4 regions of the Nonomuraea sp. KM88 genome follow, and region 2 is predicted to be linked to each of the others. Evidence: riboswitches for the same ligand, from Rfam matches in the RefSeq annotation. Region 2 holds a riboswitch; each other region holds the start of a gene.
The links. A riboswitch is a leader RNA that binds a small molecule or an ion and turns the genes downstream of it on or off. The one in region 2 is predicted to bind cyclic di-AMP.
Positions count from the first base shown of each region.

Region 1: linked by a shared signal. The riboswitch ahead of ACTWPV_RS48635 (coiled-coil domain-containing protein) and the one ahead of ACTWPV_RS12360 (C40 family peptidase) in region 2 are both predicted to bind cyclic di-AMP.
Region 3: linked by a shared signal. The riboswitch ahead of ACTWPV_RS35875 (hypothetical protein) and the one ahead of ACTWPV_RS12360 (C40 family peptidase) in region 2 are both predicted to bind cyclic di-AMP.
Region 4: linked by a shared signal. The riboswitch ahead of ACTWPV_RS35355 (CHAP domain-containing protein) and the one ahead of ACTWPV_RS12360 (C40 family peptidase) in region 2 are both predicted to bind cyclic di-AMP.

Region 1 covers NZ_JBQQCC010000038.1:7,725-9,914, reverse strand. Annotated here, with positions in the region: gene galT (galactose-1-phosphate uridylyltransferase) at 1-844, shown strand, start outside; cyclic di-AMP (ydaO/yuaA leader) riboswitch at 911-1,053, shown strand; gene ACTWPV_RS48635 (coiled-coil domain-containing protein) at 1,059-2,021, shown strand; gene ACTWPV_RS48630 (response regulator) at 2,041-2,190, opposite strand, start outside.
Region 2 covers NZ_JBQQCC010000003.1:596,456-598,645, reverse strand. Annotated here, with positions in the region: gene ACTWPV_RS12365 (NlpC/P60 family protein) at 1-338, shown strand, start outside; cyclic di-AMP (ydaO/yuaA leader) riboswitch at 734-896, shown strand; gene ACTWPV_RS12360 (C40 family peptidase) at 970-1,491, shown strand; gene ACTWPV_RS12355 (hypothetical protein) at 1,647-2,190, shown strand, end outside.
Region 3 covers NZ_JBQQCC010000015.1:120,083-122,272, reverse strand. Annotated here, with positions in the region: gene ACTWPV_RS35880 (alpha/beta fold hydrolase) at 1-321, opposite strand, end outside; gene ACTWPV_RS35875 (hypothetical protein) at 360-887, opposite strand; cyclic di-AMP (ydaO/yuaA leader) riboswitch at 1,065-1,199, opposite strand; gene ACTWPV_RS35870 (DUF5302 domain-containing protein) at 1,362-1,562, opposite strand; gene ACTWPV_RS35865 (class I SAM-dependent methyltransferase) at 1,638-2,190, opposite strand, start outside.
Region 4 covers NZ_JBQQCC010000014.1:287,056-289,245, reverse strand. Annotated here, with positions in the region: gene ACTWPV_RS35360 (ABC transporter ATP-binding protein) at 1-685, shown strand, start outside; gene ACTWPV_RS35355 (CHAP domain-containing protein) at 771-1,457, opposite strand; cyclic di-AMP (ydaO/yuaA leader) riboswitch at 1,470-1,606, opposite strand; gene ACTWPV_RS35350 (Gfo/Idh/MocA family protein) at 1,724-2,190, opposite strand, start outside.

The DNA.
Region 1 (2,190 bases), on a different contig from region 2:
CCGGGCGACGGAGATCCCTGCGTACGATTACGACGTGGCGGTGTTCGAGAATCGCTTCCCCTCCTTCTCCACGAATTTTGGGACTTATCACGATGTGGGTGGGCTGAGTGAGGTTCGTCCGGGGGTGGGGCGGTGCGAGGTGGTGTGCTTTACCTCGGATCACTCGTCATCCTTCTCGAAGCTCTCCGACGCCCAGGTGCGGCTGGTCATGGAGGCGTGGGCCGACCGTACGGCCGAATTGTCCGGGATCGAGGGCGTGGAGCAGGTGTTCTGCTTCGAGAACCGGGGCGAGGAGATCGGCATCACGCTGGCGCATCCGCATGGCCAGATCTACGCCTACCCGTACGTCACGCCCAGAACGAAACTCCAGCTCGGCGCCGCGGCCCGCTACCAGGGCCCGGGCAACCTGTTCGCCGATGTGCTGGCCGCCGAACGTGCCGCCGGGACACGGGTGGTGGCCGGCAACGAGCTGTGGACGGCGTTCGTGCCCGCGGCCGCGCGCTGGCCGTACGAGGTGCACGTGTATCCGCACCGGCAGGTGCCGGACCTGGCGGCGCTCACGGAGGAGGAGCGTGCGGCGTTCGCCCCGCTCTACACCTCGGTGCTGCGGGCCTTCGACGGGCTGTTCGGGGTCGTGATGCCGTACATCTCGGCCTGGCACCAGGCCCCGGTGCGGCGGGACCGCGAGCTCGCGTACCTGCATCTGGAGCTCTTCAGCATCCGGCGGGCGCCCAACAAGCTCAAGTATCTGGCGGGCTCGGAGTCCGCGATGGGCTCGTTCGTCAACGACGTGCTGCCGGAAGAGGCCGCGCGCATGCTCCGATCACAAGTAGATCAAGAATAGATTTCTACTTAAGGTCGCATGTCTCGTGATCTACCACTAATATCCCCTTATGCATCGGCCGTAACAGCCGTTGCACCGCCTAATCCTGGGCGAGTTGCCCGGGAGCCGGGGACCCATCGCACCTGGGGTGAATCCACATCCGTGGTAGGGATACGCAGCTCCCATACCCGAACCCGTCAGCTAACCCGGCCGGCAGAGGGAGAGGAACACCTACGTGGCGGCTTCGTCCCCCGCGAGTCTTGCCATCGGTCTCATCACCGCCGCCGCCGTCGTCGTTTCGGCGGCCCCGGCGTCCGCGGCGTCCACGGCCCCCAAACCCAAGGAGTCGGAGCTGCGCGCGCAGCTCAAGCAGCTCAACAAGAAGGTCGACAAGCTGATCGAGGCCTACAACCTCAAGCGCGTCGAGCTGGCCAAGGCGCAGAAGTCCGCCAAGGCGGCCAAGGCCCGGCTGGCCACCGCCGAAGAGGCGCTGACGACGGCCGAGAAGCGGGTCGCCGAGATAGCCCGCCTGCGCTACCAGAACGGCAACCCCGGAGTGCCCGTATTCATGTTGCCGGAGAACAGCGGCGGCGCCGCGGTGCTCAATCAGGTCACCGCCGAGCAGCAGGCGTTCGTGCAGGGCGTGGCCAGGGCGCGCGACGAGAAGAAGAAGGCCTCCGCGCAGGCCGTCGAGCTCGCCGACAAGATCCGCAAGGACGCGGCCGAGGTGGCCGGTCAGCGCGACGAGGCCGAGGACGTCATCGACGACATCGAGAAGAAGCTCCAGGACCTGGTGCCGTTCGGCACCAACCGCAGGTCAGACGGCGGCTGGGCACCCGAACTCCCGTCCGGCTCCGACAACATCACGCCGCGCACGCGGCTGATGAAGGAGCAGATCGGCAAGAACTTCGCGCTGCCCTTCACCGTCGGCTGCTTCCGCTCGGGCTCCAGCGGCGAACACCCCCTGGGCCGGGCCTGCGACTTCATGATGAGCACGGGCGGCTCGATGCCCTCCGCCGCCAACGCCGCCCTGGGCGACCGCATCGCGGAGTGGGCCATCAAGAACAAGAGCAGGCTGGGCGTCAAGTACGTCATCTGGAAGCAGCGCATCAACCACGGCTCGGGTTGGAGCACGATGTCCAACCGGGGCAGCATCACCGAGAACCACTACGACCACGTGCACATCTCGATGAACTGAGGGCAGGTCGGTTCGGCGATCACCGCGTCGACGGGTTGACGAGCCCGCCGTCGTAGGCGGCGATGACGAGCTGGGCCCGGTCGCGGGCGTGCAGTTTCGCCAGGAGGCGGCCGATGTGGGTCTTGACCGTGCCGACGGTGAGGTGCAGGTGCTCGGCGATCTCGGAGTT
Region 2 (2,190 bases):
TGCTGCGGTTCGCGTTCGCGCAGGTCGGCAAGCCGTACGTGTTCGGCGGGACGGGGCCGGGCGGCTACGACTGCTCGGGGCTGACGCAGGCGTCATGGCGGGCCGCGGGCGTGTCCTTGCCGAGGACGACGTGGGCGCAGTGGGCGTGGGGCGCCAGCCGCAAGGTGTCGCTGAACGCGCTCCAGCCCGGTGATCTCATCTTCAGCGAGGGTCTGGGGCACGTCAGCATCTATGCGGGCAACGGGAAGATCGTCCATGCGCCGCAGACGGGCGACGTGGTCAAGGTCGTCAGCCTCTCCGCCTACGGCCGCAGCCTCGTGGGCGCCGTCCGCCCGTAATTCCGTCCCTCCTTCTACGACGCACCATCGTTGCCGTCGTGCGGGCGGTCCGCGATCACGTTCCGCACTCTCTTGATCACCTTGGGTCGAGATCATACGAGGCGGAATGTGACAAACGCGACATCTGACCCCTGACAAGACGGATGTTTCGCGAATGTGAGCAGGGTCACTTTTTGGTAACGACGCCCCCTGTTCCAACAGGGGTTCGGGAGTTTACTGAGGCCTTAGTCGATCTTTACAGCCTGACTCGGCTTTTGCTGATCCTTGACCGTTCCGCGTAGCTTCTGGCGTCGTCGCGGTGCACAAGCCATGGCGCCGTGAACCCGCATCGGTCCCTCCCGATGTGAAGACAGATGAAGATCCGCTGGTCATCGCCGCGATATCCCCATGACACGGGCGATGACCTGCCGAATCCGTGCAGTCAGGAGGCACGGAACCGGGGACCCAGCGATCCCAGTTCCCCAGGGATCAGGGGTGAATCGGCGCGCCATCGCGCCGTAGGGCGACTTCCAGGCCCGAATCCGACAGCTAACCCGGTAGGCGTTCGTGGAAGACCCAAGGAGAAATCCTGTCTACCTCCCTGCACAACCCCCGTCTGTCCCGCCTTGCCCTGCCTGGCGTCGTGCTCACGATGACCGTGACGGCCGGAGGTCTGGTCCTCCACGCCCCCACGGCTCAGGCGGCGACGAGGAGCGACACGGCCGGCGTCTCCTCGGTGAGGGCGGCCACCGCTGCCACCACCGCGAAGTCGGCCAAGGCCGCTCGCAAGCGGGCAAAGATCGCTCGGCAGAAGGTGAAGGCCGGCAAGGCCATCGCCGTGGCCAAGAACCAGATCGGTGACCCGTACCGTTACGGCGCCACAGGCCCTGGTTCGTTCGACTGCTCCGGCCTCGTCCAGTACGCCTGGAAGAAGGCCGGGGTGAAACTCCCGCGCGTGGCGAGCAGCCAGTTCGCCGGCATCAGGAACAAGGTCTCCTGGCGCAACCTCAAGCCCGGGGACCTCATGTTCTTCAACGGGCTCGGCCACGTGGGCATGTACGTCGGCAAGGGCAAGATGATCCATTCGCCGCGGACAGGCGAACGGGTGCGCATCGACAAGCTGGGCGGATGGCGCAGGTCGTCGTTCGTCGGCGCGGTCCGTCCCGGCCTCTGATGAGGCCCCGCCCGGGCCCGGGAGACCTTCCGGAGCCCGGGCGGGCTCCCGTGGCAGCCCGTCCTCACGCTCGTCGGCGGCCCCTCGTCGGCGGCCCCTCGTCGGCGGCCCCTCGTAGGGGGCCGGCCCTAGTCGGGCCCACTACGATCGGCAGCGTGTCCGAGCAGGTGAGCCGACGAGCCGCGCTGGCCGCGCTCCTCCTCCTCGGCCTCGCCGCCGACGCGCCCGCCCCCGGATCGCCCGTCTTCCCCGCGCACGCCCGTGACCTGTGGCCGGACGGCCAGGTCACCGCCCGCGGGACACGTTCCCTCGTCACCGGCCACCGCGCCGCACCCGGCACGCTCAGCGAACTCGCCCGCCGCGCCGACTCGGCGGGGCTGCGGGTCACGGCCGTGCTCGGCCGCCCGGTGCGGCCCGTGGTCATCGTTCCCGGCTCCGCGCAGGACGCGGCCCGGCTGGCCGGCGTGGAGCGACTCGACGGGCTGGCGGCGGTGGCCGACGGCGGGCGGGTGATCGTCGTCCCCGAGTCGTTCGGCAGGCTCACCTCCACCGGCAAGGACGTCGTCCTCACCCACGAGCTGACCCACGTCGCCGCGGGCACCGGCGGGCTGCCCGTCTGGCTCTACGAGGGCTTCGCCGACTACGTGGCCTACCGGGACGCCGGGCTGCCCGTGCGCACGGCCGCCGCCGAACTGGCCG
Region 3 (2,190 bases), on a different contig from region 2:
CGCGCCGACCACGTGGGCGGCCGGCCAGCCGATGGCGTCCATGAAGCCCGCGGTGTCGTCGGCCAGGTCGTCCAGCAGGTACGCCGAAGGCGCCCCCGTCGTGGGAGCGCCCTGGTCGTGGAGGTGGGTCGACAGGCCCGCGTCGCGGTTGTCGAACCGGACGACGTGGTGCCCCTGTTCCACCAGGAGCTCGCAGAACCCGTCGTCCCAGTGGGTGAGCTGCGCGCCGAGCCCCATGATGAGGAGCAGGGGCCGCCCGTCGGGGGAACCGATGCTCTCGTAGGCGATGTCGATGCCGTTCGCGGCTACGCGGAGGGTCACGGTGACCAGAATGTCATTCTGGCGCCGCGTTCGTAAAGTCAGCCCCGCCGGGCGTAGGCGCCGGTCGAGAAGGGCACCGGCCGACCCTTCTTGCCCAGACCGTCACCCCACTTGGTGATGACATAGTCGATCTTGATGTGCCCCTTGCCGCCGTTGCCGTTGACCATCAGCGAGCGAGGGTTGAAGGTGCCGCCAGTCAGGTCGGCGAACGTCTTGGCGTCGAGATCCAGCATGATGCCGCGGCTGGAGGGCTCCCCGGGCCCTCTGTCCCCGACGAAGAAGGGCATCTTCTTGCCCTTGTAGATCACGTACCCCTCGGTCAGCAGCGGCCAGCTCGGGCTGGCGGCCATGCCTTTCTGCATCGGCTTGCCGCTGGCGGGCAGGCCGGTGTCGCCCGCCCTGCCCGAGCCGTCGTCCCAGAAGTACGACGCCGTGGTGGAGCCCTTGTACAGGGCCTTCTCCTCGGCGCCGGGATCGGCGTGTGCCGCGGTGCAGACGACGCTCATCGAGCCGACGGCGGAGGCGGTGAGCAGGGCAAGGGAACGCAGGCCAAAACGGGGAGACATGAAAGTGTGAAGTCCTTCGCGAGGGGACGAGGGGGAGGCACGCCGGCAAGAGGGCACGGCGCTGCGGCACGCCCGAGCGACTACATCGGGCGAGGGAAAGAAAGGGGGGAAGGGGGGCCGCTCAGGCGGCGGCCGGCGCTACGCGATTCGGGGATACGCTGCGGTCATACATGCGTTCTGTCCTCTCCATCACACCTACCGGGTTAGCTGACGGGTTCGGGCGTGGAGATGCCCTACCGGCACGGGCCGGATTCACCCCAGTGAGGTGGGTCCCCGGTTCCCGATCGAGTCGGGATTCGGCGCCAGCCGGAGGCCCTCTCTTGGGTAAGGGCCAGGTCACCGGCTGGTAATGGCGGCAACTCTAGCAGCGAATCGGACATACGCAAACGATTCGCCATGAACCGGGCAAAGATCTACCTTGCGCGGGAATACGAAAGGGGGTACGGCATGCCGTACCCCCTCGGTCCTTCCGGCTCAGCCGCCGCTCTTGCGCCTGAACGATCTCTTACTCGCAGCCGGGCCGTGCGCCCCGTGAATCTTCGATGGGTCGACGCCCCTGCCACCAGCGCCGGAGCCCGCGTGCTGGTTGCGCTTGCGCTCCAGTGCTTCGCGGAACTTGCGCTTCATCTCGTCCTCGGGAGTTTCGCTGACTTCCGGCTCCGGTGATTCCGCCATGAGGACCTCCATGGTGTTGGGGACAACCACAGCTTCGCACGGCGTCGCTTTCGATGCGAAACCGACTCCGCCCTGTCACCCGTCGCGGGTGAACGCCAGCAGCCGGAACACCGGGTCCGGCCCGTCCCGCCCCTGCCCGTGACCCACGAACGTGGTCTCGCCGGCCTGGCGCAGACCGTGCCGGACCGCCTCCGCCACGACCAGTTCCCGGCCGTCGGAGGGACGCCGCCGCCCTCCAGGCCCGTGGGCGGCGCGCTTGTCCACCGTCGTGACGTACACCCCGCCCGGCCGCACCACGCGCGCGGCCTCGGCGATCACCGGGCGGGCGTCGTCGAGCAGGTGCAGCAGCCAGATCGTGGTGACCGCGTCGACCGACCCGTCGCGTACGGGTAACGCGCAGCCGTCACCCAGGACCACGTGCACGCGCCGCGCGGCGACCCGCGCCATGCCGGCGGAGGCGTCCACGCCGAGCACCCGCAGGCCACGCCCGGCCAGTTCCCTGCTCACCAGCCCGGTGCCGCACGCGACGTCGAGCAGCGTGCCCCCGGGCAGCAGAGCGCGCACGGCCTCCGCGGCGGCCTCGGCCCGCGGCAGACCGCCACGGGTCTCGTCGTAATGTGCGGCTTCG
Region 4 (2,190 bases), on a different contig from region 2:
GCCCGCCGGCGCGACCGTCGCGCTGGTCGGGTCGCACGGCTCGGGCAAGACCACCCTCGCCAAGCTGCTGTGCGGCCTCTACCAGCCCTCCGGCGGCGAGATCCTGCTGGACGACGTCCCACTGCGGGACGTTCCGGCCGTGCGCTGGCGGCGCAGGATCAGCGCCGTGTTCCAGGACTGGGTGCCGTTCGAGCTCACCGCCGCCGAGACCGTCGGCATCGGCGACCTGCCCCGTATGGACGACCGCCCCGCCGTGGAGCAGGCGCTGGCGCGGGCCGGCGCCGCGGACGCGGTGTCCGATCTGCCCAGGGGCCTGGACACCGAGCTGGGCGACAGCTTCGAGGGCGGCGTGACGCTGTCCGGCGGGCAGTGGCAGAGCCTGGCCCTGGCGCGCGCGTCGATGCGGGAGGAGCCGCTGCTGCTCGTGCTGGACGAGCCGACCGCCTCCCTGGACGCTCCCGCCGAGAGCGCCGTCTTCGCCCGGTACGCGCAGGCCGCCCGCCGCCACCGCGCCGCCATCACCCTGCTCATCACCCACCGCTTCCCGACGGTGCGCATGGCCGACCTGATCGTGGTGCTGGACGGCGGGCGGATCGCCGAGCAGGGCGCTCACGGCGAGCTCATGGCCCGCCAGGGCCGCTACGCCGAGTTGCACGCCATCCAGCGGGCGGCGGCGGACGGTTAGGCCGCCGGCCGCCCGGGTGGCCGGGCGGAAACGCGAGCGAGCGCGCGTTCCGCACGGGACGCGCGCTCGCTCGCGGTGATCGGGGTCAGGCGGCGTACTCGGGGTAGCCGTAGCCGACGACCTGGGACTTCGGACGGGTCCGCTCCTCGACCTTGCCGTTGCCGGTGTTGCCTTCGATCGTGGAGATGGTGCCGTCGCCGTTGTCCTTCACGACGAAGCCGACGTGCTGGATGTCGGTGATCTTCTTGCCGCCGTCCCAGGAGAAGAACACCACGGCGCCGGGCTTGGCCTTGGTGCCGAAGCGGTCGTTGGCGGCGAACCACTTGGCGTGGGTGACGGTGTAGGCGTCCCAGCCGATCTGCGGGCGGGCGCCGGTCTGCTCGCCGACCCAGGAGACGAACATCGAGCACCAGGCGGCGTTCAGGTACGCGGCCCGGTTGCCGCCGTCGCGGGCGATGGTCTCGGCGGCGCGCTGCGAGTCGGCGTACCACTTCTGGTACGGGGTGCCGCCGCCGGCGGCGTTCTCGGAGGTGCCGACCTGGGACTTGGCGAAGTCCAGGACCTGGGAGGCGGTCACGTTGACCGTGGTCTCCTTGACCGCGCGCTTCTTGGAGTCGGTCACCGGGGAGACGGCGGCCGGCTTGTCCGCGGGCGGGGTGTCGGCGTTGGCCGCGGCGACGTTGACGCCGAGGGCCGAGGCGAGGACGCTGGCGCCGAGCGCGGCGCAGGTGATGGTTCGCTTGGGGATTGCGGTAAGACGGAACGTGGCCATCGAGGGGGTAACTCCTTGCTTCCATGCCGCTTACCGGGTTAGCTGACGGGTTCGGGCGTGGAAGCTGCCCTACGGCACCGGAGTGCCGATTCACCCCAAAGGACTTGGGTCCCCGGTTCCGCGTGATGCGGATTCAGCGGTCACAGGACGATCCTGTGATCTATCGTGCGATGGTCAGACATAGCCGGACAAACCGGACGTATGCCGTAAGATGCCCCACAAGGTAATACATGAGGCAAGAGGATTACAACTGCATAAAGGCCCAGCTAGGCGAGTTGCCGGCGAGCGTCGGCCAGAAGCCCTGACATGGCAAGGGATTCGTCAAGGGGCATGATCGGGGATTCGGTCCTGCCCTCGGCCGTGGCGGCGCGGACCTCGCGGAGCTCACCGGCGTATCCGTTGTCGGCCGGATCGAGCACATGCTCTTCCGGCTCCATGGAAGGCCCGGTGAGGACGATCCGCTCCGGCGCCCAGAACGGCGCGTGGATGTCCGCCCGCATCCGCGTACCTACAACACAGGCCTGGTTCGGGTAATTCCCCAGCAAGGAGGTTTCCACGAAAGCCCGCCTGCCGCCGGGATAGAGCAACACCCCGCCCGCCTCCGCGTCAACCCCGCTCGGCGCCAGGGAGCCCGTCATGCGCAGGCCGGTGGGCATGCCCAGAAGCAGCTGGGCCAGGCCGAACGGGTAGACCCCCAGGTCGAGCAGCGAGCCCCCGCCCAGCTCCGGGGCCC